DNA from 3 places in the Mesorhizobium sp. M0106 genome. Region 2 is predicted to be linked to each of the others. Evidence: riboswitches for the same ligand, from Rfam matches in the RefSeq annotation. Region 2 holds a riboswitch; each other region holds the start of a gene.

Region 1 (10,015 bases), on a different contig from region 2:
GCCCTGCTGCGCCTTCACGCCGGCGGAGAAGTGGTGCTTGGTCACGCCCATCTCGGTGACCAGATCGGCCGCCTCGACCAATACCGGTTTGGCGTTGCGGCCGGTGACGACGACATGCAGGCCTTCGCGACGCGCCTTCAGCGCCGCTACCACCTTTTCGACGTCGAGATAGTCGTAACGCAGCGCGATGTTCAGCTCGTCGAGCACCACGAGGCTGATCGACGGCTTGGCCATCAGCTCCAGCGCTTTCGCCCAGGCAGCCTCGGCCGCCGCGATGTCGCGCTTCAGGTCCTGTGTCTCCCAGGTAAAGCCCTCGCCCATGGCGTGCCAGACGACACGGTCGCCGAAGGCGGCAAAGGCGTCTTTCTCGCCGGTATGCCACTTGCCCTTGATGAACTGAACGACGCCGACGCGCTTGCCATAGCCGAGCATCCTGAGCGCCAGCCCAAAGGCGGCCGTGGTCTTGCCCTTGCCCGGTCCGGTGTTGACGATCAGCAGCCCCTTCTCGACCGTCTTGGCCGCGACCTCGGCGTCCTGCACCGCCTTGCGCTTGGCCATCTTGGCGCGGTGGCGTTCTTCGTCCTTGGGATCGACAGTATCAGCCATGTCATTTCACCTTGAGCGGCAGCCCCGCCACCATCAAAAGCACGGTGCTGGCAACAGCCGCGACATCCTGATTCAACCGACCGGCGGCGTCGCGAAACCGTCTTGCCAGCGCATTGTCCGGCACGATGCCCTGGCCGACCTCGTTGGACACCACGAACCACGGCCCACGCGGCCGCGACAACACATCGGCCAGCCTCCGGCATTCGGCCTCGACATCATGGTCGGCCAGCATATGGTTGGTCAGCCACAGCGTCAGGCAGTCGATCAGCACCGGCTGGCTGTCAGGCAGCGCTCCGATCGCGCCGGCAAGGTCGAGCGGCGCATCGATGGTCGTCCAGCCGGCGCCGCGCCGCGAGCGGTGCAGCGCGATGCGCTGGCGCATCTCCTCGTCATAGGCCTGCGCGGTGGCAATATAGCTCCACGGCGCCGGACAGGCCGTTACCAGCCTCTCGGCATGCGCGCGCATTCCGGAGCGCGCCCCCCCGATGGCCCCGGGGAGTGCCCCGGCAGCGCGGTCAGGCAAAGCTGTCGCGCAGGCTGGTCGCCGTGCCCGTGAAGCGTCCGCGCACCACGCCGACGACCGCGCCGAGCACCAGCCAGAACACCAGATTGGTCAGCGTCACCGCCACCACGAACTGGTGGTGCAGGCCTTCCGGGATCGCCGTTTCGAAGCTATCGGGCTGCGGCGCGCCGACGATATGCGGCGCAACGATCAACGCCACGGCAAGAGCCACCAGCGGCAGCGATCTGCGGAAGACGATAAGGCCGAGACCGGCCGCTGTCGCCAGCACTGTTGCCCACCACCAGATCTGGCGTTGGACAAGGTCGGCCGCCGGCATCGCCGGCAGTTCCGGCGGCAGGCCGAGGCCCGGCGCCAGCGTGAACGCGGCAAAGCCGGCCAGCCCCCAGAACAGGCCCTGGCGCCAATTGCCGATGCCGCCGGCGAATTCCGAAACCGCAACCAGGACCAGCGCAAAGCCGATGCCGGTGACGATATTGGCAACGACGCTGAAGCCGAAGCGTTCGAAAACGTCCGCCGGCGCCCAGCCTTCGTCTTCCGCCGGAGCCATTGCTTCAGCCGGTGCCGGCGCGGCGCTGCTCATAGCCGTCGTGCCCGCAGCGTTTTCAGCCGGTGTCGCAGGTGCCGCGGCATGGTCATGGCCGCCGCCGGCCTGTTCGTAGACTTCCGCCTTCAGGATGAGCGGCACCGTGGCATAGGCTTGCATGCAGGCGAGAGCCACGCCGGCCACAAGCCCTGCGATCGCCGCGATGAACACGACGTTGCGAAACAGTGTCATGATGTCAGCCCCTTGTTAGTGGCAGGGAAAGCCCATCGAATGGCGATAGTCGTGCGCGGCATTGTGGACCGCATCGATATGCGAGAAGCCGACAAAGCCCATGACGAAAATGCCGAGGAATGCAGCAAGCGCCAGTTGCATGAGACGCGACTGCGAGGAGGCGGAAGCGCCGAGCGAAACGGAAGCGGTATTCATGTCTTGTCCTTTCGCCCTCCACCCGAGGGCATAGAAGTCAGTTTCCTGTCGCCGGCAGGTCTCCTGGCTCGCGGATCAGCGCCCTTCCCCACCTTCCCGAAGGCGAACCTTCAGTGGCATATGGAGAGGACTACCGCACACAGTTGCGGGGGCAGCCGCGGCATTGGGCAAACAATTTCGCCCGCACCGCATTCCCTCTTGGTTCCAAACGGAACCGACGACATCAGCGACTATAGGCAGAATCGCCGCGCCCGGCAAACCAAATTCCGCCGGATCGTGTGGCGAATGCGCCGCCTCGCCAAGTTCGCAGACCGGCGCCGCGATTGACAATTTTCGCAGCCGGGTGTCGGCTGGCGGTGGGGAGGAAGCCGGCATGCAACCCAGCCCGAACAAGCGATCCCTACAACGGCCTGACGCGGCCCGAGCCGACGCTGCCGTCAAACAGCCTATTGGGACATCGCAGCCTATCAGCGCGATCTCGAGGCCATCTGGTATCGCAACTGGCTGCTCGTCTGCCGCGACGCGAAGCGCTCGCCGATCCGGCCGCCGATATCGACAACATCGTCGCGTTCGGTACCCAGGTGCTGGAGGAGGATGCTGATATCTGCGAGGTCAACCAGATGGGCCTGCGCTCGATGCGCCACAAGGCCGGCGTACTGATGCCCGAGGAATACGACTTGCACCGCTTCCACAACTGGGTGCGCGAGCGCCATGCGGCGCTCACACATCAAAGCGATTTGGGCAGATAGCGCCAGGTGACGAAGCCGCAGGCCACCGCCAGCAGGCCGAGCGTCGCGAAAACAGCGCCCAGTCCGAAAAACGCCAGCACGCCGGCCAAAGGCTTTCCGGCTCTGGCCTAAAGCAGCTCTGATGCCGACCGGCGCCAACACGACGCAAGGCCCTGCTTCTTTTGACGGTGGCAACCGTGATAGTCGTCTTGCCGGGGCTGAACCAAGACAGCGAGACCATGAGCATCGACACGCCGAGCGCAGCCGTTCAGGATCAACCGAAGTCGAAGCGCATCGCCGCTATCGACATTGCACGCGGCATCGCTTTGCTTGCCATGGCGAGCTATCATTTCACCTGGGACCTCGAATTCTTCGGCTACACCGATCCCGGCCTCACCGCCTTCGGCTGGTGGAAAATCTACGCGCGCTGCATCGCCTCGAGCTTCCTGTTCCTGGTCGGCATCAGCCTCTATCTCGCCCATGGCAAGAAAATCCGCTGGACCGGCTTCTGGAAGCGCTTCGCCATGGTTGCCGGGGCAGCGCTCACAATATCGCTGGTCACCCGCATCGCCACGCCCGACGGCTTCATCTTCTTCGGCATATTGCACGAGATCGCGCTCGCCAGCCTGCTCGGCCTGGCGTTCCTGCGCCTCCCGGCGCTACTGACGCTTGCCGTGGCGGCCCTCGCTATTGCCGCGCCTTTCTACCTGCGATCTGAGCTTTTCGATCATCCGGCTTTGTGGTGGGTCGGCCTGTCGGCGACCAACCCGCGCTCCAACGACTACGTTCCACTGCTGCCCTGGTTCGGCGCCGTACTTGCCGGCATCGCGGTTACCAAGCTCGCCACCACCTCCGGCGCGCTGACGCGGCTGTCGGCCTTGGCGCCTGGCCGCTGGGCAAATCCGCTGGTCTTCATCGGCCGGCACAGCCTTGCCTTCTATTTGATCCATCAGCCGGTGCTGATCGGCTCGGTCTGGCTGTTTTCGCAATTCATGCCGGCGCAGGCCGAAACCAGGGAGGTGCGTTTTCTGAAATCCTGCCAGATATCCTGCGAGCAGGCACGCGACACCGAGTTCTGCTCCAGCTATTGTGCCTGCATGCTGGACACTCTCCAGGGCGAAGCCTCGCTTGACCGGCTCTACAGCAACGACCAGTCCCCGGAGTGGAAGGCGCATATTGGCGAGCTCGCCGGCACCTGCACCGCCCAAACCGAGGCGGCGGAACCGGGAACGCGCTAATCGAGGGAGGACAATAATGAGCGACAGTCACCCGAAACCCGTGCAGCAAAATCCTGGGCAGCCGAAGCTGGGGCACATCCCATGGCCGCCGCTGATCTATGTCGCCGCCATCATCGTCAGCGTCGCGCTAGGGCTGTTCTATCCGCTGCCGTGGATCGGCGATCTTCTCGGCGACATCCTGTTCGCCGCCGGCCTTGTGGGGTTGGTGGCGGTTGCCGCGCTCTGGTTCACGGCAATCCGCACCATGATCCGCGCCAAGACGACGCTCAACCCGAACGGCGTGCCTGACCATCTGGTGACCACCGGACCCTTCGCCGTCAGCCGCAACCCGATCTACCTCGCCAACACGCTGCTGCTGGTCAGCCTCGCCTTTGTCACTGGGATCGCCTGGTTCCTGCCGCTGGCAGTCATCGCGGCGTTCCTGACGCAGAAGCTGACGATCGAGAGCGAGGAGAAGGTGCTGACGGCCAAATTCGGCAAGAAATACCGGGACTACGCCAAAAGGGTGCGGCGCTGGATTTGAGCCGAGGCTGACACCGGCTTAGGTGGTGACGCCGAGCTCCACCAGCCGCTCGACACAGGATTCCTCGGCCTGGTCGAGCTCTGCCAGGGTCTCTTCGAGGTCGCGGCGTTTCTGGCGAAGATCCTCGCGCTTTTCCTCGATGCGTTTGATCATCAGCTTGAGCTGGCCTACCTCGCCGGGCGGCTCCCTGTACATCTGGATGATCTCGCGGATCTCGTTGATCGAGAAGCCGAGCCTTTTTCCCCGCATGATCTGGCGGATGAGATGCCGGTCCGACGGACGGAACAGCCGCGTGCGGCCGCGTCTTACCGGCTGCACCAGCCCTTCGTCCTCGTAGAAGCGCAACGTCCGCGTCGACACGTCGAATTCGCGGGTCAGCTCCGTGATCGAATAATATTCCCGCATCGTCACTCCAATGCCCCGGCCACGCCGCGAGTTCCAACTGGCCGGCGCCGCCAGCGCCCAGGCGCGTACCAGAATCGGCGGACAAGGCACCTTTCAAAGCCTCGCATGGCATTTACGTAAAAGTCAATTGAGGTGACGTTCAGCGCACGCCGAACCACCATGTGGCGAGCCCGAGAAAGGCAAAGAAACCGACGACATCGGTGACCGTGGTGACGAAAACCGCCGAAGCCACAGCCGGATCGATCTTGAAGCGGTCGAGCAGCAGCGGGATAAGGATGCCCGCCAGAGCCGCCACGAACATATTGATGATCATCGCAGCCGCAATGATGCCGCCGAGATTGCGATCGTGGAACCAGGCAGCAGCGACGAGGCCGATCAGGATGGCAAAAATGATGCCGTTGATGAAGCCCACCCCGATTTCGCGGCGGATGATGCGGCCGGCATTGTAGATGTCGAGGTCCCTGGTCGCCAGCGCCCGCACCGTGACCGTCATGGTCTGCGAGCCGGCATTGCCGCCCATGCCGGCGACGATCGGCATCAGCACCGCCAGCGCCACGATATGCTCGATGGTGCGGTCGAACAGGCCGATCACCGAGGCCGCCAGGAAAGCCGTCAAAAGATTGACCAGCAGCCACGGCACGCGCGAGCGCGAGGTCGAAAAGATGCTGTCCGAGAGTTCTTCGTCGCCGACGCCGCCCATGCGCAGCAGATCTTCCTCGGCCTCCTGCTGGATGACGTCGACGACGTCGTCGATGGTCAGCACGCCGACCAGCCGCTCGTTCTCGTCGACGACGGCGGCGGACAGAAGATCGTATTGTTCGAATTCGCGTGCCGCCTCCTCCTGGTCCATGGTGGCCGGGATGGCATGCCTGGTCTCATGCATGACCTCTTCGACTTTGACCGAGCGCTTGGTACGCAGGATCTGGTCGAGGTCGATGGCGCCGAGCAGCTTGAAGCTCGGATCGATGACGAAGATCTGGCTGAAACGGTCGGGAAGATTGTTGTCCTCGCGCATGTAGTCGATGGTCTGGCCGATCGTCCAGAACGGCGGCACCGCGACGAACTCGGTCTGCATGCGGCGGCCGGCGGTCTCTTCGGGATAGTCGAGCGAACGCCGCAGCCTGATCCGCTCGGTGAACGGCAGCTGCGACAGGATCTCGTCCTGGTCCTCCTGGTCGAGGTCCTCGAGAATGTAAACGGCGTCGTCGGAATCGAGCTCCTGCACCGCCTGGGCGATCTGCGCATTGGGCAGACTGTCGACGATGTCGCGGCGGATCGCCTCGTCAACCTCGGTCAGCGCGGAAAAATCGAAATCCTTGCCCAGCAATTCGACCAGCGCGCGTCGCTGTTCCGGGTGCAGGGCCTCGAGCAGGTGGCCGAGTTCCGACTGGTGCAGATCGTCGACTTCGCGCTTCAGCGTCAGTGTATCGCGATCGGCGATCGCGGCACCGATCTGGGCGAGGAACGACGACAGGATGACGCCGTCCTCGTCATAGATGTCGGCGCGGCGCTCCTCGGCCGCCCTGGCGCCGGTCATCTGTTCGTCCCTCCCGCCATCGGATTTCCGGATAAGGTGCCTGTCAGGTCTAACGCATGACCCTGACAATCGGAATCGATTTTGCGAAAGGACCATGCACAACGACAAATTGCTACAGCGCCGTTCGCGCGTCCAAACGACGCGGCGCATACCGGATGGTAGGAGGAGAGGACGTTCTACAAACCTGCGGCGCTGCAAACCTTCGCGGCGGCAGGTAAAGGGCAGCGTATCTCCCCGACCCGGTCAACCAGATGGGCAGATCGACACTGATTCAAAACGGCGAGGCCGACAGTGCGAGGGCCTCGCTGGTATTGGACTGGAAGGCTTCCCGATCAGGCGGCGTGGCGCTTGGCCTCAGCCGCATAGCGGTCCAGGAGACCGCTCCAGCCACCCTCGGATTCGAAGGCCTCGCGCATCGCCTCTGCGGTTTCGCCCATGTTCTCCAGAAGCCTGTGCTCGAGTTCCACACGCGTCGCGTTCTCGCCAAGCGCGACAAAGCGGATCTCGACTTCGGTCAGCAATGCCGGATCGTAGCGCCAGCCGGCTCCAATGCGCCAGGCGAGCGTCAGCCTTGACGGCGGATCCCAGGCGAGAACCTCGCCCCAATCGCATTGTGACCCATCCTCGCCGATCTCGTACCAGCGGCCGCCGGCTTTCGGTTCGATCACCGCGGTCGTCAGGGCGGATTTGCCGATCGAGTGCGAAGCCGGCCACCAGCGCCCGAATCCTGTGGTGAACATATCGAATGCCTTGTCGAGCGGCACCTCCACCGTCACCGACTTCCTGACCGGCGCGGGCTTGATCATGGTCGTCATTTCCTGTTCTCCTTGCTGTTGTCGACTTCCCGTTTGAAGGCGTCGAGCGCATCGCCCCACATGCGGTCGAGCCAGGCGCGCATCTCGCCGAGCCCATGCGGGTCGAGATGATAGATGTTGCTGGCACCTTTCGGCTCTGCGCGGACCAGCCGGGCTTCCTTCAAGACCTTGAGGTGCTGCGATACCGCCGGCTGCGAGACCGGAAGCACTCGCGTCAGATCTATGACCGAGCGTGGCCGATCGGCGATGAGCTCGAACACCTTGCGGCGCGTCGGATCGGCCAAGGCCACCATTCCTGCATAATCATAAATCATGACTTATGATAAGCTAAAACTTATGATAAGTCAACCGAGGGCGTGGCGGGCCCGTGTTCAAGCAACCGGCCGGCTCGGCCCCGAGGCTCCGGGGCAATTCCTTCACGCGGGGGCATGGACAGCGATGCGGATGCAAGACTGCTCAGGGAATCGATCCACCGCATGCGGGCCGGCCGGCAAATGTCGACCACCGGGGAAAAGTAAACCTGGCGGCAAGGTTTTTACCTTATCGGTGTATGTGTCTCTCCGGCGAAACGTTAAGAACGGGTAAATTGGTTTGGCCCTAACCACGGAAGCCTCTCGCTACAGGCCCTCCGCCCTATGGCAATCGCGCCTCTCCTTGTTCATGGCGACATACGTTTTAGGCGCATCTGCACTATATCCAGAAGTATTCTATACGTCAGCCTTAATCTATTCTCACAAATTTCTTGTTGGCATTCCGGTGTTGTTTATCGGTGGCGTCTGCTGTACCGCGCTAATCCATGGCCGGCGGCAACCGGTTCGCTACGCACTGGATTTGGTTCAAGGGCGCTGGCGCGGTTGCCTGCTGGTGCTGCTGTTCTTCTTTGCCAGCTTGACCGCGTTCTCTACCTACAAGATCGCCATCCCGTCCGTCGTCCCATACTATGCCGACAACTGGTTGGCCGACGCTGATGAATGGCTGCACGGGATGCCGCCATGGGAGATCGTCCATAAGCTCGACGGCAACAATTGGTCGTTCGTCGTCTTCAACAGCTACGAAGTCATTTGGTTTTACCAGTGGTTCGGCACCATCCTTTTCGTGTCGCTCTGGTCGGACGAGATTGCCCGCATCCGCTATCTCTGCGCAGCAGCGCTGACGTTGTCCGTCCTCGGAACGGTCTTGGCCCTGGCGCTGGCATCGGTCGGACCGGTTTACTACCACCACTTTGTCGGCGTGGATCGCTTCCACGGATTGAATGCGGCCCTGGACAGGCTGGACCACAGTTACATGGTGCGGGAACCCGCGGCATATCTCCTGATGGCTTACCAAAGCGGCCGGCCAAGTCTTGGCGGCGGCATCTCGGCCATGCCAAGCATGCATGTCGCCTTTGCCGCATTGAACGCCTATTTGCTGTCATCGATCAATCGCTGGCTTGGCGTTCTGGGTTGGACCTTTGCAGCCCTGATCCTGTACGGATCGGTGTTCACTGGCTGGCACTATGCCGTGGACGGCTACGCATCGATCGTTGTTGTGTCGGTGATCTGGTGGGCGACCGGACGCCTGGTGCGCGAATAGTTATGTGCGCTTGTCGATAGATGGCCATGCCCGCCGATGGCCACTTCGCATAAGCCAAACTCGCGACCGCAATCAGGCAAAAAGCACGTGCCCCGACAAGGACGCTCCCTGCCGTGCTCGAATTCAACGGGCAAGAGATTCCGCTTTCGAATTTAATGGTGCGGTCGAGATGCCGCGTTGATTTTAAAGCATTTTTCTACGATTCCGTGGCGATTTGTATTGAGGATGGGTCGGCAGCGGCAAAGCATGTAGTTCCAGCCAGCCACCATCGGCAGGCAGCTGGCAGCCTTGCCATCACATCCTCCTCTGACGAACACCTAGTACGGTCAACCCTTAGCTGCCGCGCCGCGCCGCTCGAGCGCGGTCTTGCGGATGGTTTCTGCGATCTCCGGGCTGCTGCTGCACAGCATCTGGAAATCCGCCGAGTGTAGCGACAGGAGTGAGACCACCGTTGTGGCGCTGACGGTCGCCGAGCGCGGTTCGCCGGTGATCAGCGCCATCTCGCCGAAGAAGGCGCCAGGGCCCAGATCCACCGGGTTCGGCGTCGCGACGCTGACGCGCCCCTCCACGACGAAGAACATCTGGTCACCGGTCTCGCCATTGCGGCAGATCACAGCGCCCGCCGGCACGATGCGAGGTCGTAATGCGCGCACGATCTCGACTAGTGTGGCCGGGCCGAGCTTCTGAAACAACGGCACGGCGGCGACCAATTGCCAATTGCGGACGAAATCCTCGCGACGGACTTCTTGATAAAAGCCGGTGGCAAGAATGCCAGCCCAGAGCGCGAAGATGCCGATGCCACTCATCATGACCGCCCCGGCAAGGACGCGGCCGGCGAAGCTTTCCGGAATAGCGTCGCCATAGCCGGTGGTGGACAGCGTGACCACCGCCCACCACATTGCCTGGGGGATGCTGCCGAACTGTTGCGGTTGGACGTCGCGCTCGATGACATAGGCTGCGAGCGCAAAACCGAAAAGAACGATGCCGAAGACGGTGGCGACGCCGATCAGGTTGCGCGCTTCGTTGGTCAGGATTCTGCCCAGCAGCGGGAAGAAAGTTGAATCGCGCAGCGGTTTCAGCAGCCAGACAGCACAGTAG
Region 2 (10,015 bases):
GGGCCGAGGGCTTCCAGCACGAGCCACATGGCGCGGGTATCGACCGTGACCCATGGTGCGCCGCCCCTGCCGCCAGTTCCAGCGGCGGCACGTGACACCTCGCACCAGATGACTTCGCCCGGTTCGGGATGCTCGGTTACCATTTCACCTTGCTCGATCGTGTCGAATGGCTCCGCTCCCTTCGCAATTAAAAGTCTCGGGACCCCTGGTAGAGATCGAGATCTTCCCCGCCAATCGGAAGGCCATACAACACGCTGACGGCATTGTAGGCATCAACCAGTGGGGAAATCCGCGGAGAGAGCCATCTTTCCGCACCCGCTTGAGAAGCGCGGCGGCCGAGCACGGCGTTCGATTGGCCTTTGTGCCGAAAGCCTCGTAGGCAACGGCCCACGCCGCAAGATGCGCGTCCCTTTGGGCGTCATCGCGAAGCGCCGCCTGTTCCGCCGCCGCAATCGTGTCGTTCAACGCCTGTGCATCCGGCACGTCGATTTCAGCGTTCCGCACCACAATGCTGATCAGATGAAAATCCCGGTAGCGGGCCTTGATCTCGGGGCAATCAATGGCGTGAAAGACATGGGATGCTCTTTTCTCATGGGGAGGCTTTGCGCTGGGCGGGTGGTTCGGGAAATGTTTGAAGAAAGGTGCTTGTCGAGCGTCCAGATCTTCTGGCATCGGCATGGTGCATGCCGCACCATGCGCTGGATAATTCCATCATTCGGCCGTGGACAAGGCCTGGTAGAGATCGTCGATTATCTCTTGCGGGTGCTCGAGCCCGCCTCGGCCGGCAACAAGCTACGCCTCCGCCAGATCCTCCATTTCATAAAAGGCAGCGGGCGCGATATGGATGTGAAGCAGCTTTCCTTGCCGGTTATGCATCGCTCTCGGAAATTCGTCTCGCACGAAAATCTGCCGCCAAACTGGCCTGATCAACAGCACCAGTTGCATAGCGTTTTCCCAGTCCAGTTGACTTTGCAACGAAATGCGGTTCAGCCCAAGGGTCGGTTTCCTCGCCAGCACGCCACGTCCCCGCCGTTTTAGCCACCGTGTCCCGGCAACGCGTCTTGCACCTGCTTGATAACCGCTCGCAGGATCTCAACGCCCTTCTCGATTTGCCGAATGCTCAAGGCGGCATAGCCCATGACAAGCCCCACGCGATCGATGTGGCCTTCGTCCGATTGCCGCTCGTAGAGGGGCGAGATCAGGTGCAGCCCCAGGCCCGCGCCTCGGGCGGCTTCGACCAGGGTCGTTTCCCGCGATCGCGGCAGGTCTTTGAACCAAACGGCGACGTGCAGACCGGCCTCTGCTCCCTGGACAGCGATGCGATCTCCGAAGCTGCGCCGCAAGGCGCCCAACAACGTCCCCCGACGCTCGCCGTTCAGCCTGCGCACGCGCCGCACATGGCTTTCGTAGCCGCCACTCTCGATCAAAGAGGCCAGAGCCTCCTGTTCAGCCACCGGCGAATGCCGGTCCGCGAATTGTTTGGCGGTTGCGAAGACCTCCTGCAATTCCGGCGGGACGACGAGGTAGCCGATACGCAGCATCGGCGAGAGCGTTTTGGAGATCGTGCCGAGGTAGATGACAGCCCCGTGGTCCTCGAGACTGTGCAGCGGAGGGACCGGATTGATGTCGTAGCGATATTCGCTGTCGTAGTCGTCCTCGATCACATAGGCGTTGTTGTGCCGCGCCCATTCCAGAAGCTGATGGCGGCGCGCGATCGGCATGACGCCGCCCAGCGGAAACTGATGCGATGGCGTGACATAGGCCAGTCGCGCCCCGATCCCCGCCAGCAACTCCGTCTTCATCCCGTCCTCGTCGACGGTGACCGGGATGGGCAAGGCACCCGTACTGGCAAAGACCTGACGCGCCATCCTGTAGCACGGGTCCTCGATGACGAAGCGGTCGGCGCGATCAAGAAGCAGGCGAGCGCACAGATCGAGGCCCTGCTGCGAACCGTTGACGATGATGATCTGCTCGAGGTCGCAACTCAGCGTTCGGGCGCGCCAGAGATAGCCCTGGAGCGCCTGGCGCAGCCCACGCCAGCCGCGAGGATCGTCATAGGCAAGACGCAACGGGCGCTGCCCCATCGCCTCGTTCATCGCACGTTTCCAGACCAATGCGGGGAAGTCTGACGGCGCCAGGTCGCCATAGCGGAAATCGACCTTCAGTCCAGTCGGCAGATAATCCGGCCAGGGCGGCGTAACGCGCAGTCGTTCGCCATAGGCGGACAGATGAACCGGGCCGACTCGTTTCGCGACAGTGCGGCTCGTCTCAGGACCGATCAGCGAGGATGCAACGCGAGGTCGTGCGCCTTGACGGACTTCGATAAAACCTTCCGCGGTCAGTTGCTCATAGGCGACCGTCACCGTCGTTCGCGAAACCCCAAGGTCATTTGCCAGGCCGCGGGAGGACGGCAGCTGACTACCGGTTTCATAGACGCCGCCGAGGATTTGCTCGCGAAGAGCCTCGTAGATCTGGCGTGCACCCATCGCGTGCGAGCGACCTGCAGAACCGGCACTTGAAGACTGGACCATTTCATTCATTGCTAACTGGATATTTCACATTGGCCAGTTTGCCGTCAATCTTTCGGAAACCTAAGAAAGATCTAGAGGCCGAATGACCCGCTCCTATCAATCCGAAACCGATGCTCTCACGCGGTCGCTCCACGACACCGGTCCCGGATTCGCCACTCGGGCGATCCATCATGGCTACGATCCGGCCGGCTTTTCCAATGCCGTTCAGCCGCCAGTCTTCTTGACCTCGACCTATGGATTCGAAAGCGTGGCAGCGAACGAGGCCGCCGCCGCGCTTGGCGGAAGGCTCTATGCGCGCGAATACAATCCGACGACGGAGATCCTCGAGCAACGGCTCGCCAATCTGGAAGGAGCCGAGGCAGGTCTGGTCGTTGCCTCGGGGATGGCGGCTTTCGGGACGCTGATCCTGTCGCTCCTGTCCCAAGGCGATGAACTCATCGTCCACAGGACGCTTTATGCGAACACGCTTGCCATGGTCGAACAGGCGGTCCCCCGCTTCGGCATCAAGGTCGTCGCGGTCGACCTGTCCGATCCTCACAATCTCGATGCCGCGATCACCGAGCGGACCCGGCTTGTTTTCTTCGAGACGCCGGTGAATCCGCTGAGCCGCATCCTCGACATCGCTGCCATTGCCGAGCGCGCCCACGCGCGCGGTGTAAAGGTTGCAGTCGACAGCACCTTCGCCTCGCCCGCGCTCCAGCGGCCGCTCGAACATGGGGCAGACCTCGTGCTCCACTCGCTGACCAAATACATCAATGGGCACGGCGATGCCCTTGGTGGGGCGATTCTCGGCGACGCGCAAACGCTCCGCACGCTGCACGAAACGGGCCTGCGCTACATCACCGGCGCAGCGCTCTCGCCCATGTCAGCCTTCCTGATCCTGCGCGGTCTGAAGACGCTCACGCTGCGCATGGAACGGCACAGCGCCACGGCCCTTGCGGTGGCTCAGGCGCTCGAGGCGCACCCGGCGGTGGCATGGGTGAGTTATCCCTTCCTCGACTCGCACCCTGATCAGGTGACGGCGCGAAAGCAGATGTCCCAAGGGTCGGGCATGTTGGCCTTTGGCCTCCACGCTGGGTTCGAGGGCGCGCGGCGGATGATGGACCGGCTCAACCTGATCACCCGGGCTGTCAGCCTCGGCGATGCCGACAGCCTCATCTATCATCCGGCAAGCCTGACCCGTGCTCGTCAGCCGATCCGCAAGGATGCGCATCTGGCCGATGGAGTCGGCGAGGACCTCATGCGTCTCTCGGTGGGTCTTGAAGACGCCGATGACCTAATCGCCGACCTGCGGCGGGCTCTGGACGCCTTGTGATGACCTGTCGTCCGGCCAGTCCTGCGCTCACGCACAAACCTGGAGCCTTGCCATGGCATTCCTGAGCGGTCTTTCCGCGTTTCCCATCACGCCCGCCGATCGTGACGGCCGCGTCGATACCGTTGCTCTGCGCAGGCTGATTGCTCGGCTTTGCGCCGCTCAGGTCGACTCCATCGGTCTTCTCGGCAGCACCGGCACCTACATGTATCTGTCGCGCGAGGAACGGCGACGGACGCTCGCCGAGACCTTGGACGAAATCGCCGGGCGAACGCCGGTCGTGGTGGGTGTGGGCGCGTTGCGCACCGATGAAGCAGTGAGGTTCGCGCAGGACGCCAAGGCCCTTGGAGCTGCCGCGGGGCTGCTTGCCGCCGCCTCCTACACCCCGCTCACTGAGGACGAGGTGTTCGAACATTTCTCGACGGTGGCGTGCGAGAGCGGCCTGCCGATCGTCGTCTACGACAATCCAGGAACGACGCATTTTCATTTCACCCCAGCACTCGTCAGCCGCCTGGCAAAGGTGGGTGGGATTGTCGCTATCAAGAATCCGACAGACAAGGGCGATGCGATCAAGAGCCATCTGGCCGACCAGAGGCGCACTGTGCCGGAAGGGTTCTCGATCGGCTACAGCGGCGACTGGAACGCTGCAGAGGCCCTGATCGCCGGCGCCGACACATGGTACAGCGTCCTCGCCGGCATCCTGCCCGAGGTCTGCGTGAAGATCGTCACGGCGGCGCAACAGGGCGATGCGGCCGAAGCGCGACGGATCGATGCCACGCTTGCGCCGCTCTGGAGCCTCTTCAAGGAGTTCTCGAGCCTTCGCGTCGTCTATGCACTTGCCGAATTGCTCGACATTTGCCGTGCCGACCCCCCGCGTCCCATCCTGCCTCTGCCCTCAGCAGCGAAGCGCCAGATCGCCGCCGCGTTGGAACGCTTGCCATCGGATGTCAACCGGTGAACAGCGAACCCGGCGGCCAGTGAAGGAACCTGTCATGTATGTACCCGCGCATTTCGATGAACCGAGCCGAGAAGTCCTTTACGAACTGATCGAGAACAGCGCACTTGGCATGCTGATAACCCATGGCCGGAGCGGTCTCGACGCCAATCACATCCCCTTCGAACTCGACACGTCACAGGGAGAAAACGGTTCCCTTTATTCCTGCGCGATTAGTACACGTGCCGAAGGAAAGTGCACTTTCTCGCTCGAGTGACTTATTTCAAAGGATGTGATCGCGTTTTGGCACATTCACGGCCCACATGCGGCAGCCGCTAACTCACCACATGGTGAGCAACCAGGAAACCTTCCGGCCTACACTTTCTCCCGGAGCGCGCGTGCTGCAGCAACCATGTTCATGAGGGCAGGGCGGACCTCCTCCCATTTGCGTGTTTTGAGGCCACAGTCCGGGTTTACCCACAGTTGGGCATCGGACAGTCGCTCGCGGGCAAGCATGACGAGATCCGAAATCTCGCCGACTTCCGGGACCCGTGGTGAGTGAATGTCGTAGACTCCGGGCCCGATTTCATTCGGATATTTGGAGCTCGTGAAGGCGTCCAGCAGTTCCATTTTCGAGCGCGACGTCTCAATCGAAATGACATCCGCATCCATTTCAGCGATCGCGTCGATGATCTCGTTGAACTCCGAATAGCACATGTGGGTATGGATTTGAGTCGCGTCCTTTACACCCGTTGAGGCGATCCGGAAGCATTCGACAGCCCAGTCGAGATAGTCTTTCCAGTCAGACTTGCGCAGTGGCAATCCTTCACGAAACGCGGCCTCATCGATCTGGATCATCCTTGCGCCGGACCATTCGAGATCCGTCACTTCGTCGCGGATCGCAAGCGCGATCTGGCGGCATGCCTCGGAGCGGGGTACGTCGTCGCGAACAAAAGACCAGTTGAGAATGGTCACTGGGCCTGTGAGCATTCCCTTCACAGGGTTTTCCGTAAGCGACTGGGCGAATTGCCACCAGCGCAGCGTCATCGGATTGGGCCTCCATACGTCGCCGAAGATGATGGGGGGGCGCACGTAACGCGACCCATAGCTCTGCACCCAGGCATGCTGAGTGAAGGCGAAGCCGGACAGCTGCTCGCCGAAATGCTGTACCATGTCGTTTCGTTCGAACTCACCGTGCACCAGCACGTCCAGCCCGATCTCTTCCTGCCAGCGAATTGCAGCCTCGATCTCCTTCTTCAGGAAGGTCTCGTAGTCGACATAGCTCAGCTGGTCCTTCGCATGAGCGGCCCGCGCCCTGCGTACCTGCGGCGTCTGCGGGAAGGACCCGATGGTCGTCGTCGGGAACGGCGGCAGCCCGAGCGTGCCGGCCTGGACTCTGGAGCGCTCGGCAAAAGCGCTCTCTCGTCGCTTCATGCTGTCGTCAATGCTGGCGATCCGCCCCTCAACCAGCGGGTCATGGATCTTCGTGGATGTCACGCGAGTGGCGGCAGCCTCGGCAGACGCTTTCAACGCGCCTGCCACCGCATCCCTGCCTTGGGACAGGGCCCGGGCAAGCAACACCAACTCGTCGGTCTTCTGGGCCGCGAAGGCGAGCCACGACCTGATGTCCGCGTCGAGTTCCGTCTCCATGCGGAGGTCGATCGGCACATGCAGCATCGAGCAAGAAGGCGCGATCTCGACGCGGTCCAAGGGCCAGCCGGCGACGATCGGTTTGATGCGGTCGAGAATGGCGGGCAGGTTCGCACGCCAGACGTTGCGGCCATCGATCAAGCCAAGCGAGAGCACCAGATCCTTCGGTGCGAGCCGACCCACCGTTTCCAGCTGCTCGGGAGCGCGCACGAGATCAATATGCAGCCCGGCCAGAGGCAGAGAAACCGCGGTTTCGAGATTGTCTCCCAGCGGCCCGAAATAGGTAGCCAGCATGATCTTCAGCTCGGGCGCGGCTTTCGACAGCTGGCCATAGGCGAATTCGAACGCAGCTCGTTCGTTCGGGTTCAGATCGAGGACAAGCGCTGGCTCATCGATCTGCACCCAGTCGGCTCCAGACAGCTTCAGCCTCTGCAGGAGTTGCTCGTAGACGGGCAGCAGCCGCGGCAGGAGCGCGATGGGATCGAATCCTTCGGCAGGCGATTTCGCCAGCTTGAGGAAGGTGATCGGTCCAAGGATGACGGGGCGTGTGTGAACGCCGAGAGCTTTAGCCTCGATGAAGTAATCGACCGGTTTCGTCGACGAGAGTGCGAACGTCTGATCATCGTTGAGTTCCGGCACAATGTAGTGATAGTTGGTGTCAAACCACTTGGTCATTTCCATCGCGGTTACGCCAGGCCGATGAGCCGCATGCTGGTGACCACCGTGCCCACAATCCTCCGTCTGACCTTGGTTGCCGCGCGCCATTGCGACGTAGATGTCAAGTGGAACCTCGCCGCTATTCCAGCCGTAACGGGATGGAACGGCGCCGACCATGGCTGCGGTGTCGAGCACATGGTCGTAGAGCGAGAAGTCGTTCGACGGGATTTTCGACACGCCGCGATCGTGCTGCTCCTCCCAGCTAGCGGCACGGAGCGCCTTCGCGGTCGTGAGAAGGTCGGCAGCGGACGATTTTCCGGACCAGTAGCTTTCAAGCGCGAATTTCAGTTCTCGCCGACGACCGAAGCGGGGCACGCCGAGCGTTGCTACAGGAATTTGCTGAGAGACAGTCATGCCAGACCCCGATGGTTGGGGCGTCGGTGACAAGGAAGGCGCTAGCAGGCCGGCACGAACGCCAGGCTGCAGCGGCCACCGAGACACCCCGCCCGTGGACGTAATTCGCCGTGGCAGGTCTCCTGGCTCGCGGGGTCATAGCCTCTACCCGTCTTCCCAAGGCTATTCGCCTCAGTGACATGAGTGGGGTTGGCTCGCCGCTAACAGTTGCGGGGGCAGCGCCGGCATCGCACCGGCTTCCCTCTTAGCTCCGCTGCGGCAGCGCCGTACGGAGAACCACGACGCGGGAGACAATTACAGCAGTTCGCTTCTTTGTCAACGCCGCATAAAGAAATGTTTATGTCGTTATGTTAAATTTCCGTTGGCATGTTCCAAAGGTCGCCTCGAAAGCGAAAACTGTGGAAGCCTTGAGCGGCCGGTAAATCAAAGCAATAACGCACAGCGGTCCAGGAGGATAGGAGTTCGTCGGCTGCCGGCGGCAAACTACCGGCAAGCGCCGTGGTGCTGCTTCCCGCATCATGCGAACGCCACCTCGGCGTCGAACTTCGGCTCCGAGCTTCCGACCGCTTCGTTGGTGATCTGCTCGCGACCACATCCGGCTCAATGGCGAGGCTGTTGCCCATGTGGAAACTGTTGGCCGTGATGCCCTCGGTGATACGACACAACGATTTCGGGGGGAGCACCCCGAGGCCCGGCGCAGCGGCCTGTTGCGAAGTGATCGAGGCCAATGTCTCGAACTGCTTGTTCGCAGCCCACCGGCTCAAGGTAACCCGGCTCAAACCACCGGGCCAGCTCAAGTCCTGTCCAAATGAGGCCTGAGCGGCAAATCGTCGTGCACGCGCACGGTTTGGCGTTCGATCTTGTAATGCGTCTTGGGCGGACAATCGCCACGGTGCAGCGCGCAGAAGCGGTTCCCCAATTGGAAGCCGAGGGCGGTGAGGGCAAGCCAGCGCCACGGGAGGGGGACTTGGACCTGTTTGCCCTGCTGGACCACAAGTTCGCGACACAGGGCCTCAAGGAGAAGACCAAGAGTGATTATGCGCGGGACCTCGCCAAATTCATCAAAAGCAGCGGGCAGTCAAAGTTCGGCGCCGATTGACATGGAGATAGCCATCGCGGCGGACCGCCCAGGCGGACCGCAAGCCGGAATACAACCGGGTGCAGGCGGCCAAGCTCGTCCACAAGATGGCGTCGGGCACACACCGGCGATGGGAGAGCGGACCGTGGAGTGCAGGAACTTCACGCCTATCCACGCTCCCGTGGACGTGTCCTGCGGCACATCGGCAGCGATATTGAGGAGGCAGTTGAGCTTCTGGTCGAGCACTCTTACCTGCCACTACCTACGCTTAACGTCATCTCGTACTGAAAACGCACCACGCAAGGTCGAGATGTAACATGCGCCCTTCGCGGATGGTTCTAAGCTTCCTCGGGCGCGGTCAATCTGTGATAACGGTCGCTTGGAACCTCCATCACCGCGACGCGATCAAGGTTGGCGTATCGCGCTCGGTAGTAACCTTCTTCCTCCACTTCGGCGAAACTACACTGGGGAACGTCAAAGGTCGCAGCTTCCAATCCGAAGAAAGTCGTAGCGGTTTCTTCATCCAAGAAGTTCCACTCATCTTCTCCGTCGTCATATGTGACGCGAACATAGGAGGCCATGCGCACGGCTTCCTGATCACCCATCTCTGCGATGATGGCATCGCATTCTTTCTTCAGCTTTCCTGAAACCTCACCTTTATCCCAGTCATCCAAAGCCCGATAGATTTCTGGATGATAATACTCTGGCATCTCCTCTACATCGTCACCGATAAGCTCAATGGTGCGGACATATTGCGGATTTATCAAGAGTATTTTGTTGTCAAGGCTCCAACAATACAGCCATGGCCTGCTTGTGTTATTTCTACGCAGATTATGAAGTTCCTTCAACTGACGTAAAATCGATTCACGCGCCTTTTCATCGATAGGATATTGGCGGCTGCCAATAGTCGTCTTGATTCTGAGCGTGCCGTATCGCGTTTCGGCATCGGCAATTGCAAACGGGCTCGTGCGCCACTCCTCGACATCAATCTTCCAGCCCAGCAGCTCCTCGACCGTGCATTTCAACGTGAGACAAAGGTCCTTGATCTGCTCGACGTTCAACTGCGTTTTGCCTGTTTCCCAACGGGCCACAGTCTGTTGCGTCGTTGCCATCTGCTCTGCCAAATCTTTTTGAGTCATGCCCAGTCGAACCCTAAGCTCTTTCATGTTCATAACTCACCTCGCGTGTTCAACACACGCATTGTGGATGAATTAATCAACACGTCAAGCGTGTTCAAAAATCGCAGCATGTGTTTTTAGGGCGTCTTCGAGGCTCCGGCAGCCGTTCGTGACCACTTGCGCAAGACACAGGGCTGGTACACAGCACGAATGGGCGATCAAAAATTACTGCTGCGATGCTCGTCATCAGCCAAGCTGCCGCCGCACCTTCCACTGGGGTGCCAAGGTTCGAAATGAGTGCAGTCGACCATAGCGAACGGA
Region 3 (10,015 bases), on a different contig from region 2:
GCCGGTCGAGATAGGGCACGGCCTGCAGATAAGTCTTGGCCTCGATCAGCTTTTCCGTGCCGCGGTGCAACAGCCCGATATGCGGGTCAACGCGATCGACGACTTCGCCGTCAAGCTCCAGCACCAGGCGCAAAACGCCGTGCGCCGCTGGATGTTGCGGGCCAAAATTGATGTTGAAGTTGCGAACGGAGGTTTCAGCCATTTACTGCTTTGCCTTTTCATCCCCCGGAAGCACGTAATCCGTACCTTCCCACGGAGACAGAAAATCGAAATTGCGGAATTCCTGCTTGAGCTCCACTGGCTCGTAGATGACGCGCTTGGCTTCGTCGTCGTAACGCACCTCGACGAAGCCGGTCAGCGGAAAGTCCTTGCGCAGCGGATGGCCTTCAAAGCCGTAATCGGTCAGAATCCGCCGCAGATCGGGATGGCCTGAAAACAGCACGCCATAGAGATCATAGGTCTCGCGCTCGAACCAGTCGGCGCCGGGATAAATCCCGGTGATTGACGGCACCAGCGTCTCTTCGTCGGCCTGGACCTTGATTCGGATGCGGATATTCTGTCTCGGCGACAGCAAATGATAGACGACGTCGAAGCGCTTCGCCCGCGATGGATAATCGGCGCCGCAGACGTCGATGATCGAAATGAACTGGCATTTCGGGTCGTCGCGCAGGAAGATCACCACCTCGATCAGGTCGCGCGGCTCGACCGAGATGGTGAGTTCACCATAGGCGAACACCGCCTCGCCGATCCGGCCGATCAGCTTCTCGCCGAGATAGGTCGAGAGGTCATTCAACGCCTGGGTCATGACAACCTCGCCAACCAGCCCAGAACCTTGCGCGAGTCTTCTGGATCTTTTTCACCAAACCAGCCGCTCTCCCTGGCGGCGTCAATAGTCAAAAAAACCTGGCATTCATCATCGTCACCCGGCTCGCCAAAAAACAGCTTTCCGACAAACTGCCGGGTTTCCAGATGCGCAGGGTCGCCATTTAGAGCAACGCATTCCACAAACAGCTTTTCGGTAGTTGCTCCCTGGCCCGACGCGGCAGAGGAAAGCTTGGCCGACATTTCACCAATCAGATTCTTGGTTCGATCGCCAAGCGAACGCAGTCTTACGTCGCCATGATAAAAGATAATTCGTGGGTCGCTTGTCGGCTCGGCTTCCCAATCATTCAATCGGATGTCGATACCGACACCAGCAGCACCAAATTTCGTGTCTGTTGAGAGCGCAGAAGAATAAAACGTCGAACCGGAGTCCGTTTTTACAAATCGCTGTTCAGACGTTCTGAACATCAAATCCAGCCAAGGTTCAGGGTTGCCATAAATGATCCGATCTTCATCCATGGCGATTTACCGCTCGATCGTGCCGGTGCGGCGGATCTTCTTCTGCAGCAGAAGGATGCCGTAAAGCAGCGCTTCAGCGCTCGGCGGGCAGCCGGGCACGTAGATGTCGACCGGCACGATGCGGTCGCAGCCGCGCACCACCGAATAGGAATAATGATAATAGCCGCCGCCATTGGCGCAGGAGCCCATCGAGATGACGTAGCGCGGCTCCGGCATCTGATCGTAGACCTTGCGCAGCGCCGGCGCCATCTTGTTGGTCAGCGTGCCGGCGACGATCATGATGTCGGACTGGCGCGGGGACGCGCGCGGCGCGACACCGAACCTCTCCGAGTCATAGCGCGGCATCGACGTATGGATCATCTCGACGGCGCAGCAGGCGAGGCCAAACGTCATGAACATCAGCGAGCCACTGCGCGCCCAGGTGATCAGCGCCTCGGTCGAGGTGACGAGAAAACCCTTGTCGGCGAGCTCGTTGTTGATCTCCAGGAAGAACGGATCATCCTCCCCCACCGGCCTGCCGGTGTTGGGGTCGATGAGGCCCTTGGGCTTCGGCGCGACGAGCGTGCCGGAACTGTCGTTCAATCCCATTCCAGCGCTCCTTTTTTCCATTCATAGGCAAAGCCGATGGTCAGCACCGCCAAAAACACCATCATCGACCAGAAACCGAGCATGCCGATCTGGCTGAACGACACCGCCCACGGAAACAGGAAGGCCACCTCCAGATCGAAGATGATGAACAGGATCGACACCAGGTAGAAGCGAATGTCGAATTTCATGCGGGCGTCGTCGAACGAGTTGAAGCCGCACTCATAGGCCGAAAGCTTTTCCGGATCGGGGTTGCGATAGGCCACCAGGAAGGGTGCGGCGAGCAGCGCCAGTCCGACGACCAGCGCCACGCCGATGAACAGGACGATGGGCAGGTACGAACTCAACAATGCGTTCATTCTGCAGCTTTCCGTTGCGGCCAATCCACTCTGATTACAGCACCGGACCCACTTGCGGAAGCGTGACAGTTTAACCACTGAACCGTTTTAAGGGGGCTCTATGCTGCAACGCGGCGAGGGTTAGCGCAGCGCTTTCGGCGAAGCAAGTCAAACCTTGTTCAAATCGCGGTGCTGGACGGCATATCCGGGAAAACTGGTCCGATCCGCTCCTGTTGGATTTCCTTCACTTTTTACTCCACTTTTCTCTCCTGACATGGATGCCGCCAAAACCCTGCTAGCATGGCACGGAATCGCAGGTCATTTTCTCTGTCCAAAATCGTCCGGATGCCGCCTTCATGAAGGAAAAAATCTCGCTTGCCATGGCCCGCCGCATTGCGCTGGCGGCACAGGGATTCAATGACCCGCGCCCCACCGGCACGCCTGACCGCCGGCATCTGGCCCGCGTGCTTGCCCGTACCGGCCTGCTGCAGATCGATTCCGTCAGCGCCGTGGTGCGCGCCCACTATATGCCGCTTTATTCGCGGCTTGGCCCTTACAAGCTGGCGTTGCTCGACAACGCCGCCGTCACGCGCAAGCGCATGGTCTTCGAGTATTGGGCGCATGAAGCCTCGTTCTTGCCGGTCGAGACCTATCCGCTGATGCGCTGGCGCATGCAGCGGGCCGAACGCGGCGACGAAATGTACAGCGGACTGGCCAAATGGGGCCGCGAGCACGCCGCCTATATCGAAGACATCTATCGCGAGGTCGCCGAACGAGGCCCGATCGCGGCGTCGGCTTTCGAAGGCCAGAAGGGTTCGGGCGGCTGGTGGGGCTGGAGCCATGCCAAGCATGCCTTCGAGTGGCTGTTCTGGGCCGGCCGCATCACCACGGCGCATCGCCGCGGCTTCGAGCGGTTCTACGATCTGCCGGAGCGCGTGCTGCCGCCGGCGGTACTCGCGCTACCGGTTCCCTGTCCCGAGGATGCTCACCGCGAATTGCTGCGCATCTCGGCCCGCGCCCACGGCATCGCCACGGCAGGAGACCTGCGCGACTATTTCCGGCTCTCGCCCGCCGACATCAAGGGCCGCATCGAGGAGTTGGTCGAGGCCGGCGACCTGTTGCCGGTGAGCGTCGAAGGCTGGAGCAAAACAGCCTATCTCCACAACGACGCCCGTTTGCCGCGCAGGATCGAGGCGCGCGCCTTGCTCGCGCCGTTCGATCCCGTCGTCTTCGAGCGGTCGCGCACCGAGCGCTTGTTCGACTTCCACTACCGCATCGAGATCTACACGCCGGCCGAAAAGCGCCGGTATGGCTATTATGTGCTGCCATTCCTGCTCGGCGACAGCATCGTCGGGCGCGTCGACCTCAGGGCCGACCGTCCGGCCGGCGTATTGCGCGTCCATGCCGCCTATGCGGAGCCCGGCGCCCCGCCACAAACCGCTGCCGAGCTTTTCGAAGAATTGAAGCAGATGCAGGGCTGGCTCGGCCTGGAACGCATCGAGGTGACCGCTGCCGGCGACCTCGGCCGGCCGCTCGCGGATATCGCCGCGGCATAGACGTGCGTTGACACGACTGCCTCCACAAGCCTAAATCCGTTCCAGACGGTCCCCTGCCCGCAACGGCAGGGGCCAAGAGGGAATGCGGTGCGAAATCTCGATTTCAAATCCGCGGCTGTCCCCGCAACTGTAAGCGACGAGCCTCGGCCGAAAACCACTGGGATATTCCCGGGAAGGCGGCACCCAGGCGATGACCCGCGAGCCAGGAGACCTGCCGTCTAGGACATAAGAATCCGATCGCCTGGCGGGTTTTCCGGGCAAGGAGCCTGATTTGGAACGCGACAGCAGTTTTCCGGCTGAGACAGCGGATTTATTGTCCGGCCATGGTGATTCCCCGGCCGGCGTTACCGTCATCGTCTGCTCGTCCTGCCGTGACGAGACCGGTTCGGACGCTCATGCGCGCGCCGGCGAACTGCTCGCAGAGGACACGCGCCGCGCCGCTTCCAGCGAAAACATCAAAATCCGCACCGTCGAATGCCTCGGCAATTGCAAGCGCCGGCTCAGCGCGGCCATGCTGCGCGACGGCTGCTGGAGCTACGTCTTCGGTGATCTGACCACGACCAGCGGCGCCGATCTCGTCACCGGGGCAAAGCTGTTCGCCACCTCGACGGATGGGCTCATTCCATGGCGCGGCCGTCCCGATTGCCTAAAGCGCGGCCTCGTTGCCCGCATCCCTCCCCTTGACCTTCTGAAGGACTTGATATGACCGCTGCCTCCCTTTCGCGCGTTCCCTGCACCGTGGTCACCGGATTTCTCGGCGCCGGCAAGACGACATTGATCCGCCATTTGCTCGAAAACGCCAAAGGCAAGCGGCTGGCCATCATCGTCAACGAGTTCGGCGACATCGGCATCGACGGCGAGATCCTGAAGGGCTGCGCCATCGACACCTGCCCCGAGGAAAACATCGTCGAGCTGGCCAATGGTTGCATCTGCTGCACCGTCGCCGATGATTTCGTCCCGGCGCTGGACCAGATCCTGTCGCTGACGCCGAGGGTCGACCACATCCTGATCGAGACATCCGGCCTCGCTTTGCCCAAGCCGCTGGTCCAGGCCTTCCAGTGGCCGTCGGTGAAAAGCCGCGTGACGGTGGACGGCGTCATTGCCGTGGTCGACGGACCGGCGCTGGCTGATGGCCGCGTAGCCAACGACATGGACGCCCTGCAGGCGCAGCGCGCGCAGGACGAGACGCTCGACCATGACGATCCGGTCGAGGAAGTGTTCGAAGACCAGCTCGCCTGCGCCGACCTGATCATCCTGTCGAAGAGCGACCTGATGGACGCAGCCGGCGCGGCCCGTGCCAATGCCGTCATCGGCAAGCACGTTGCGCGGGCGGTGAAGATCGTACCGACTTCGCAAGGCAAGGTCGACCCGTCGGTGCTGCTCGGCCTCGGCCTCGCCGTCGAGGACGACATCGAGAACCGCAAGACCCACCACGACGACGAGCTCGACCACGAACATGACGATTTTGACTCGTTCGTCATCGACATCGCGTCCGTGTCCAACCCGGACGAGCTCGCACAACGGGTCGCCACGGCGGCGGAGGAAGAAAACGTGTTGCGCGTCAAGGGTTTCGTCGAAGTCGGCGGCAAGCCGATGCGGCTCCTGCTGCAGGCCGTCGGTCCGCGCGTCAACCACTATTACGACCGCGCCTGGACCGCTGACGACGACCGCCGCTCGCGCCTGGTCGTCATCGGCCTGAAAGGGCTGAACCGCCCGGCCATCGAGCGTATCCTCGCCGGCTGACCCCAGGTACGAGCCGCGATGCACATCCTCACCACCACATCCGCCTCGCTCGACGATCTCGCCGAGCCTGTCGATCTCAGGCAAACGCCTGCGGATGTCGTGGCGCTGTCCTTCACCGACAGCGACCTGGCCGGGCTGGCGGCGGCGTGGAAGGCAGATGCGCACCGCCTGCCGTCGATGCGGCTCGCCGCCTTGCGCGACCTGCGCCATCCGATGTCCGTCGACCTGTGGATCGACAGCGTCGCCCGCCACGCCAAGGTCATTCTGGTCCGCATCCTCGGCGGCTATGACTGGTGGCGCTATGGCTGCGACCAGCTCGCCGTTATCGCGCGAAATCGCGGTATCAAGCTGGCGCTGCTACCGGGCGAGAGCCACGACGAGGATTTGCGACTGATCGAATGCTCGACGCTGCCGCGCGAGGAGTTGGACGCCCTGCTTGGCTATTTCCGCGAGGGCGGGCCGGCAAATATGACGGCGCTGGTGCAGAGGCTGGCAAGTCTCGCTGGATCGGGTGCGGCGGTAGCCGAACCTGTTAGCATGCCAAAGGCGGGATTTTACGAGCCGGGACTGGGGGTCGTAGAACGCGGCGTCCCCCTCCCCCTCGAGGGGAGGGTCCCGCCCCAGGCCGGGGGTGGGGTCCTCTCCGAAGCGCGCCTACACAAAGCGTCGCGCACTGCCGTGACGACCCCACCCGGCCCTGCGGGCCACCCTCCCCTCGGGGGGCAGGGGGACGTCGTGCCAATTCTCTTCTACCGTTCGATGCTGCTCGCCGCCGATGTCGCGCCCATCGACGCGCTTTTCGAAGCCCTGCGCCACCGCGGCATGGCTCCCGTGCCTATGTTCGTCTCCAGCCTCAAGGACCCGGCCTCGCTCGCCTTTGTCGAAACCGCGCTCGCGACCCTGAAGCCTGCCGCAATCATCACTGCGACGGCTTTCGCCTCGGGTGCCGAGCCGGGCGTTGAAACCCTGTTCGACCGCGCCGGCGTGCCGGTGTTCCAGGTCATCGTCGCGACCACCCGCCGCGACATCTGGCAAACCAATCAGCGCGGCCTGGCGCCCGCCGACCTTGCCATGCATGTCGTCCTGCCCGAGCTCGACGGCCGCATTCTGGCCGGCGCCATTTCATTCAAGGGCGAAAGCGAAACCGACCCGGCGCTGGCCTTCCGCGCCTTCGCCAACCGGCCTGAGCCCGACCGCGTGGCGCAAGTGGCGAACCGTGTCGAGGCCTTCGTGCGCCTGCAGCGGACGCCGCGTGCGGAGCGCAAACTCGCCATCCTGATCCCCGACTATCCGAGCGCCCCCGGTCGCACCGGCTACGCGGTTGGTCTCGACGTGCCGTCCAGCGTGCTGGCAATGCTGCACGACCTGAGCGAACAGGGCTACGCCGTTGAAAGGATTCCGCAAACGCCGCGCGAGTTGCTGGATGCGTTGGAAAAGGACAGCCAAGGGTTGGCCCTACACGACTATCAGACCTTTTCGAAGGAATTGCCTGCAGCGGCAATCGCTGCGGTAGAGGCGGCTTGGGGGAATGCGGCAGATGAGACAAGTTTGTGCGAGGCACCCCCCTCTGTCCTGCCGGAGATGTCCGGCAGGACAGAGGGGGGTGTTCAAGCGCCTGCCGCCGCAAAATTCGCCTTCCGCGCAGCCACCTTCGGCAACGTCACCGTGGCACTCGCACCTGACCGCGGGCGCTCAGCCGACCGCCGCGCCGACTATCACGACCCGACGCTGCCGCCGCGCCATGCGCTGGTCGCCTTTGGCCTCTGGCTGCGCAAGTCGCTCGGCATCCATGCAATTGTCCATGTCGGCGCCCACGGCACGCTGGAGTGGCTGCCCGGCAAGACCGTGGCGCTCAGCGAAAACTGCTTTCCCGAGATAGTCACCGGTCTCCTGCCCGTAATCTATCCCTTCATCGTCTCCAACCCGGGAGAGGCAGCGCAGGCCAAGCGGCGCATTGCCGCCGTCACGCTCGGCCATCTGCCGCCGCCGCTGACCGGCGCCGGGCTGGACGAAAACCAGCACAGGCTTGAACGACTGGTTGACGAATATGCCCAGGCCGACGGGCTCGACCGCCGCCGCCGCGACCGCCTGGCGAAGCTGATCGTCGAGACGGCGGAAAAGACCGGCCTCGCCTCAGAGGCAGGCGTCGCCAGGACCGACGCAGCCGACGAGGCTTTGCGCCGCATCGACGCCTGGCTCTGCGATCTCAAGGATTTCGCCATCAAGGACGGCCTGCACATTTACGGCCGCTCGCCCGAAGGCGAAACCGATCCGTTGCGCCGGCAAAGTGCGGCAGCTGAAAAAACCGCGCTGCTTGCCGCCCTCGACGGCCGCCACGTCGCTGCCGGTCCCGCCGGTGCACCGGCACGGGGTCGGCGCGATGTTCTGCCGACCGGCCGCAATCTGTTCACCGCCGACCCACGCACCATGCCGACGCCGACCGCCTATGATCTGGGCAAGGTGGCAGCGGAAGAAGTGGTCCGCAGCCACATGCAATCGCATGGCGACTGGCCGCGCTCGCTGGTCATCGACCTGTGGGGCTCGGCCTCGCTGCGCACCGGCGGTGAGGAGATCGCGCAAGGCCTGGCGCTGATGGGCTGCCGGCCGCAATGGGATTCCGCCACCGGCCGCATCACCGGCATAGACGTGCTGCCGCCGGCAACACTCGGCCGTCCGCGCATCGATGTCACCTGGCGCATATCGGGCCTGTTCCGCGACATGTTCCCGACCCAGATCGCGCTGATCGACGCCGCGGCCAACGCGGTGGCGACCCGCGACGAGGACGATTCGGAAAACCCGCTCGCCGCTAGGACCCGCATCGACGGCAAGATCAGCCCGCGCATTTTCGGCACCTCGCCGGGCACTTACGGCGCGGGCGTCGAGGACTTGTTGTCGAGCGGCGACTGGGCCGCGCGCGAAGAGATCGGCCGCACCTATCTCGGCGCCACCTCGCACGCCTATGGCGGCTCCGAGGGCAAAGGCATTTCGGCGCCCGGCGCGTTCGAGGATCGCCTCGCCGAGGCCGACCTTCTGGTTCATACCGGCGACGACCCCGGCCGCGACATCCTCGAAGGCTCGGCCGACGTCGCCTTCATCGGCGGCTTTTCGGCAGCACTTGCCGCGCTCGGCAAAAACGCCGACGTAATCGTGCTCGACACCACGGACCCGCAAAGACCGAAGCCGCGCTCTATCAGTGAGGCCGTGTCGCGCGTCGTGCGGGCACGCGCCGTCAATCCGCGCTTCATCGCCGGCCAGATGCGTCATGGCCCGCGCGGCGCCTCGGAATTCGCCGAGACGGTCGACCGGCTTGTCGGCTTTGCTGAGACTACCCATGCCATATCGGGCACGCTTATCGAGGCCGTGCACGACGCCTATCTCGGCGACCCCGTGGTCCGCGCCTTCATCCTGCGCGAAAACCCTTCAGCCGCAAAAGTCATCGCCGAGCGTTTTCTCTCGGCACGGCGGCGCGGGCTCTGGCATCCGCTGCGCAATTCCATCGATGACGATCTCGCCGCACTGATTGCCGAAGCGCAAGCTCTGGGAGTGGCGGCATGAACGCTCTCTCGCGCCGTGGCGCCTGCCCCGCTTTGTCGGCGCCGATGCAGACCGGCGACGGGCTGCTGGTGCGGCTCAATCCGGTCGCTGGAGGACTGTTGCCGAAATCGTTGATCGGACTCTGCGAATCCGCCTTGCGCCATGGCAACGGCATCATGGAAGTGACCGCCCGCGGCAGCCTGCAGATCCGCGGCCTGACGCCGGCAAGCGCGCGGCTGCTGGCGATGGAGGTCGATGCGCTGGGCATCGCGGTGCGCACCGGCGTGCCGGTAGAGACCGGCCCGCTGGCTGGGCTCGACCTGGAGGAGATAGCCGACCCGCGCCCGATGGCGGAGCGGATTCGGGCGGCAATTGAGGACGCCGGTGTTACGCAACGCCTTGGCCCGAAGGTTTCGGTGATCGTCGACGGCGGCGGGCAGCTGACAATGGATGCGGTTACGGCCGATGTCAGGCTGGTCGGGGTGCGGGCCGCCGACGGAATTAAGTGGCGGGTATCGCTCGCCGGAGATGCGCAGGGTGCCACGCCGCTGGCGATGTCCGAGGAAGATGCGGCTTGTGACATCGCCGTCGCCATTCTCAGGATGGTTGCCGAAAAGGGCCGCGATGCCCATGCGCGGGATTTGACGGCGAGGCAGCTGAGATCTCTCGCAAGTTGGCGATCCTTCGCGCCCCCCTCTGTCCTGCCGGACATCTCCCCCACAAGGGGGGAGATCGGCAGCTTCGCCGGCGGCTTCCCCCCAGCACCTTCGGCGATTGGCGAAAGCGGAGACGAAGGCGCAATCTCCCCCCTAGAGGGGGAGATGTCCGGCAGGACAGAGGGGGGCGCGAAGGATCGCCGGCCCATCGGAGTTTTCGATCTGGCAGCCGGCAGTGCCGCCCTCGGCATCGGTCTGCCCT

Evidence for each region. Region 2 has a riboswitch for cobalamin ahead of metE (5-methyltetrahydropteroyltriglutamate--homocysteine S-methyltransferase). Riboswitches for the same ligand answer to the same signal wherever they lie in the genome.
Region 1: linked by a shared signal. The riboswitch ahead of NKJ55_RS11265 (CbtB domain-containing protein) and the one ahead of metE (5-methyltetrahydropteroyltriglutamate--homocysteine S-methyltransferase) in region 2 are both predicted to bind cobalamin.
Region 3: linked by a shared signal. The riboswitch ahead of NKJ55_RS11640 (DUF1636 family protein) and the one ahead of metE (5-methyltetrahydropteroyltriglutamate--homocysteine S-methyltransferase) in region 2 are both predicted to bind cobalamin.

The regions. Positions count from the first base shown of each region.
Region 1 is NZ_JAMYUA010000009.1:192-10,206, forward strand. Features, by position in the region: gene cobO (cob(I)yrinic acid a,c-diamide adenosyltransferase) at 1-606, opposite strand, end outside; gene cobU (bifunctional adenosylcobinamide kinase/adenosylcobinamide-phosphate guanylyltransferase) at 608-1,129, opposite strand; gene NKJ55_RS11260 (CbtA family protein) at 1,122-1,904, opposite strand; gene NKJ55_RS11265 (CbtB domain-containing protein) at 1,920-2,099, opposite strand; cobalamin riboswitch at 2,136-2,333, opposite strand; gene NKJ55_RS11270 (SRPBCC family protein) at 2,681-2,848, shown strand; gene NKJ55_RS11275 (heparan-alpha-glucosaminide N-acetyltransferase) at 3,067-4,065, shown strand; gene NKJ55_RS11280 (methyltransferase family protein) at 4,082-4,588, shown strand; gene NKJ55_RS11285 (MerR family transcriptional regulator) at 4,607-4,993, opposite strand; gene mgtE (magnesium transporter) at 5,133-6,530, opposite strand; gene NKJ55_RS11295 (SRPBCC family protein) at 6,863-7,345, opposite strand; gene NKJ55_RS11300 (ArsR/SmtB family transcription factor) at 7,342-7,659, opposite strand; gene NKJ55_RS11305 (phosphatase PAP2 family protein) at 8,006-8,917, shown strand; gene NKJ55_RS11310 (cyclic nucleotide-gated potassium channel) at 9,244-10,015, opposite strand, start outside.
Region 2 is NZ_JAMYUA010000039.1:20,200-30,214, forward strand. Features, by position in the region: gene NKJ55_RS27530 (phenylalanine--tRNA ligase beta subunit-related protein) at 188-391, opposite strand; gene NKJ55_RS27535 (hypothetical protein) at 412-1,038, shown strand; gene pdxR (MocR-like pyridoxine biosynthesis transcription factor PdxR) at 1,035-2,531, opposite strand; gene NKJ55_RS27545 (trans-sulfuration enzyme family protein) at 2,614-3,846, shown strand; gene NKJ55_RS27550 (dihydrodipicolinate synthase family protein) at 3,899-4,801, shown strand; gene NKJ55_RS27555 (FMN-binding negative transcriptional regulator) at 4,836-5,054, shown strand; gene metE (5-methyltetrahydropteroyltriglutamate--homocysteine S-methyltransferase) at 5,153-7,498, opposite strand; cobalamin riboswitch at 7,594-7,794, opposite strand; gene NKJ55_RS27565 (hypothetical protein) at 8,346-8,597, shown strand; gene NKJ55_RS27570 (helix-turn-helix transcriptional regulator) at 8,915-9,748, opposite strand; gene NKJ55_RS27575 (MFS transporter) at 9,810-10,015, opposite strand, start outside.
Region 3 is NZ_JAMYUA010000009.1:72,969-82,983, forward strand. Features, by position in the region: gene NKJ55_RS11610 (NADH-quinone oxidoreductase subunit D) at 1-202, opposite strand, end outside; gene NKJ55_RS11615 (NADH-quinone oxidoreductase subunit C) at 203-805, opposite strand; gene NKJ55_RS11620 (hypothetical protein) at 802-1,341, opposite strand; gene NKJ55_RS11625 (NuoB/complex I 20 kDa subunit family protein) at 1,348-1,929, opposite strand; gene NKJ55_RS11630 (NADH-quinone oxidoreductase subunit A) at 1,920-2,285, opposite strand; gene NKJ55_RS11635 (winged helix-turn-helix domain-containing protein) at 2,621-3,820, shown strand; cobalamin riboswitch at 3,850-4,053, shown strand; gene NKJ55_RS11640 (DUF1636 family protein) at 4,092-4,526, shown strand; gene cobW (cobalamin biosynthesis protein CobW) at 4,523-5,563, shown strand; gene cobN (cobaltochelatase subunit CobN) at 5,582-9,118, shown strand; gene cobG (precorrin-3B synthase) at 9,115-10,015, shown strand, end outside.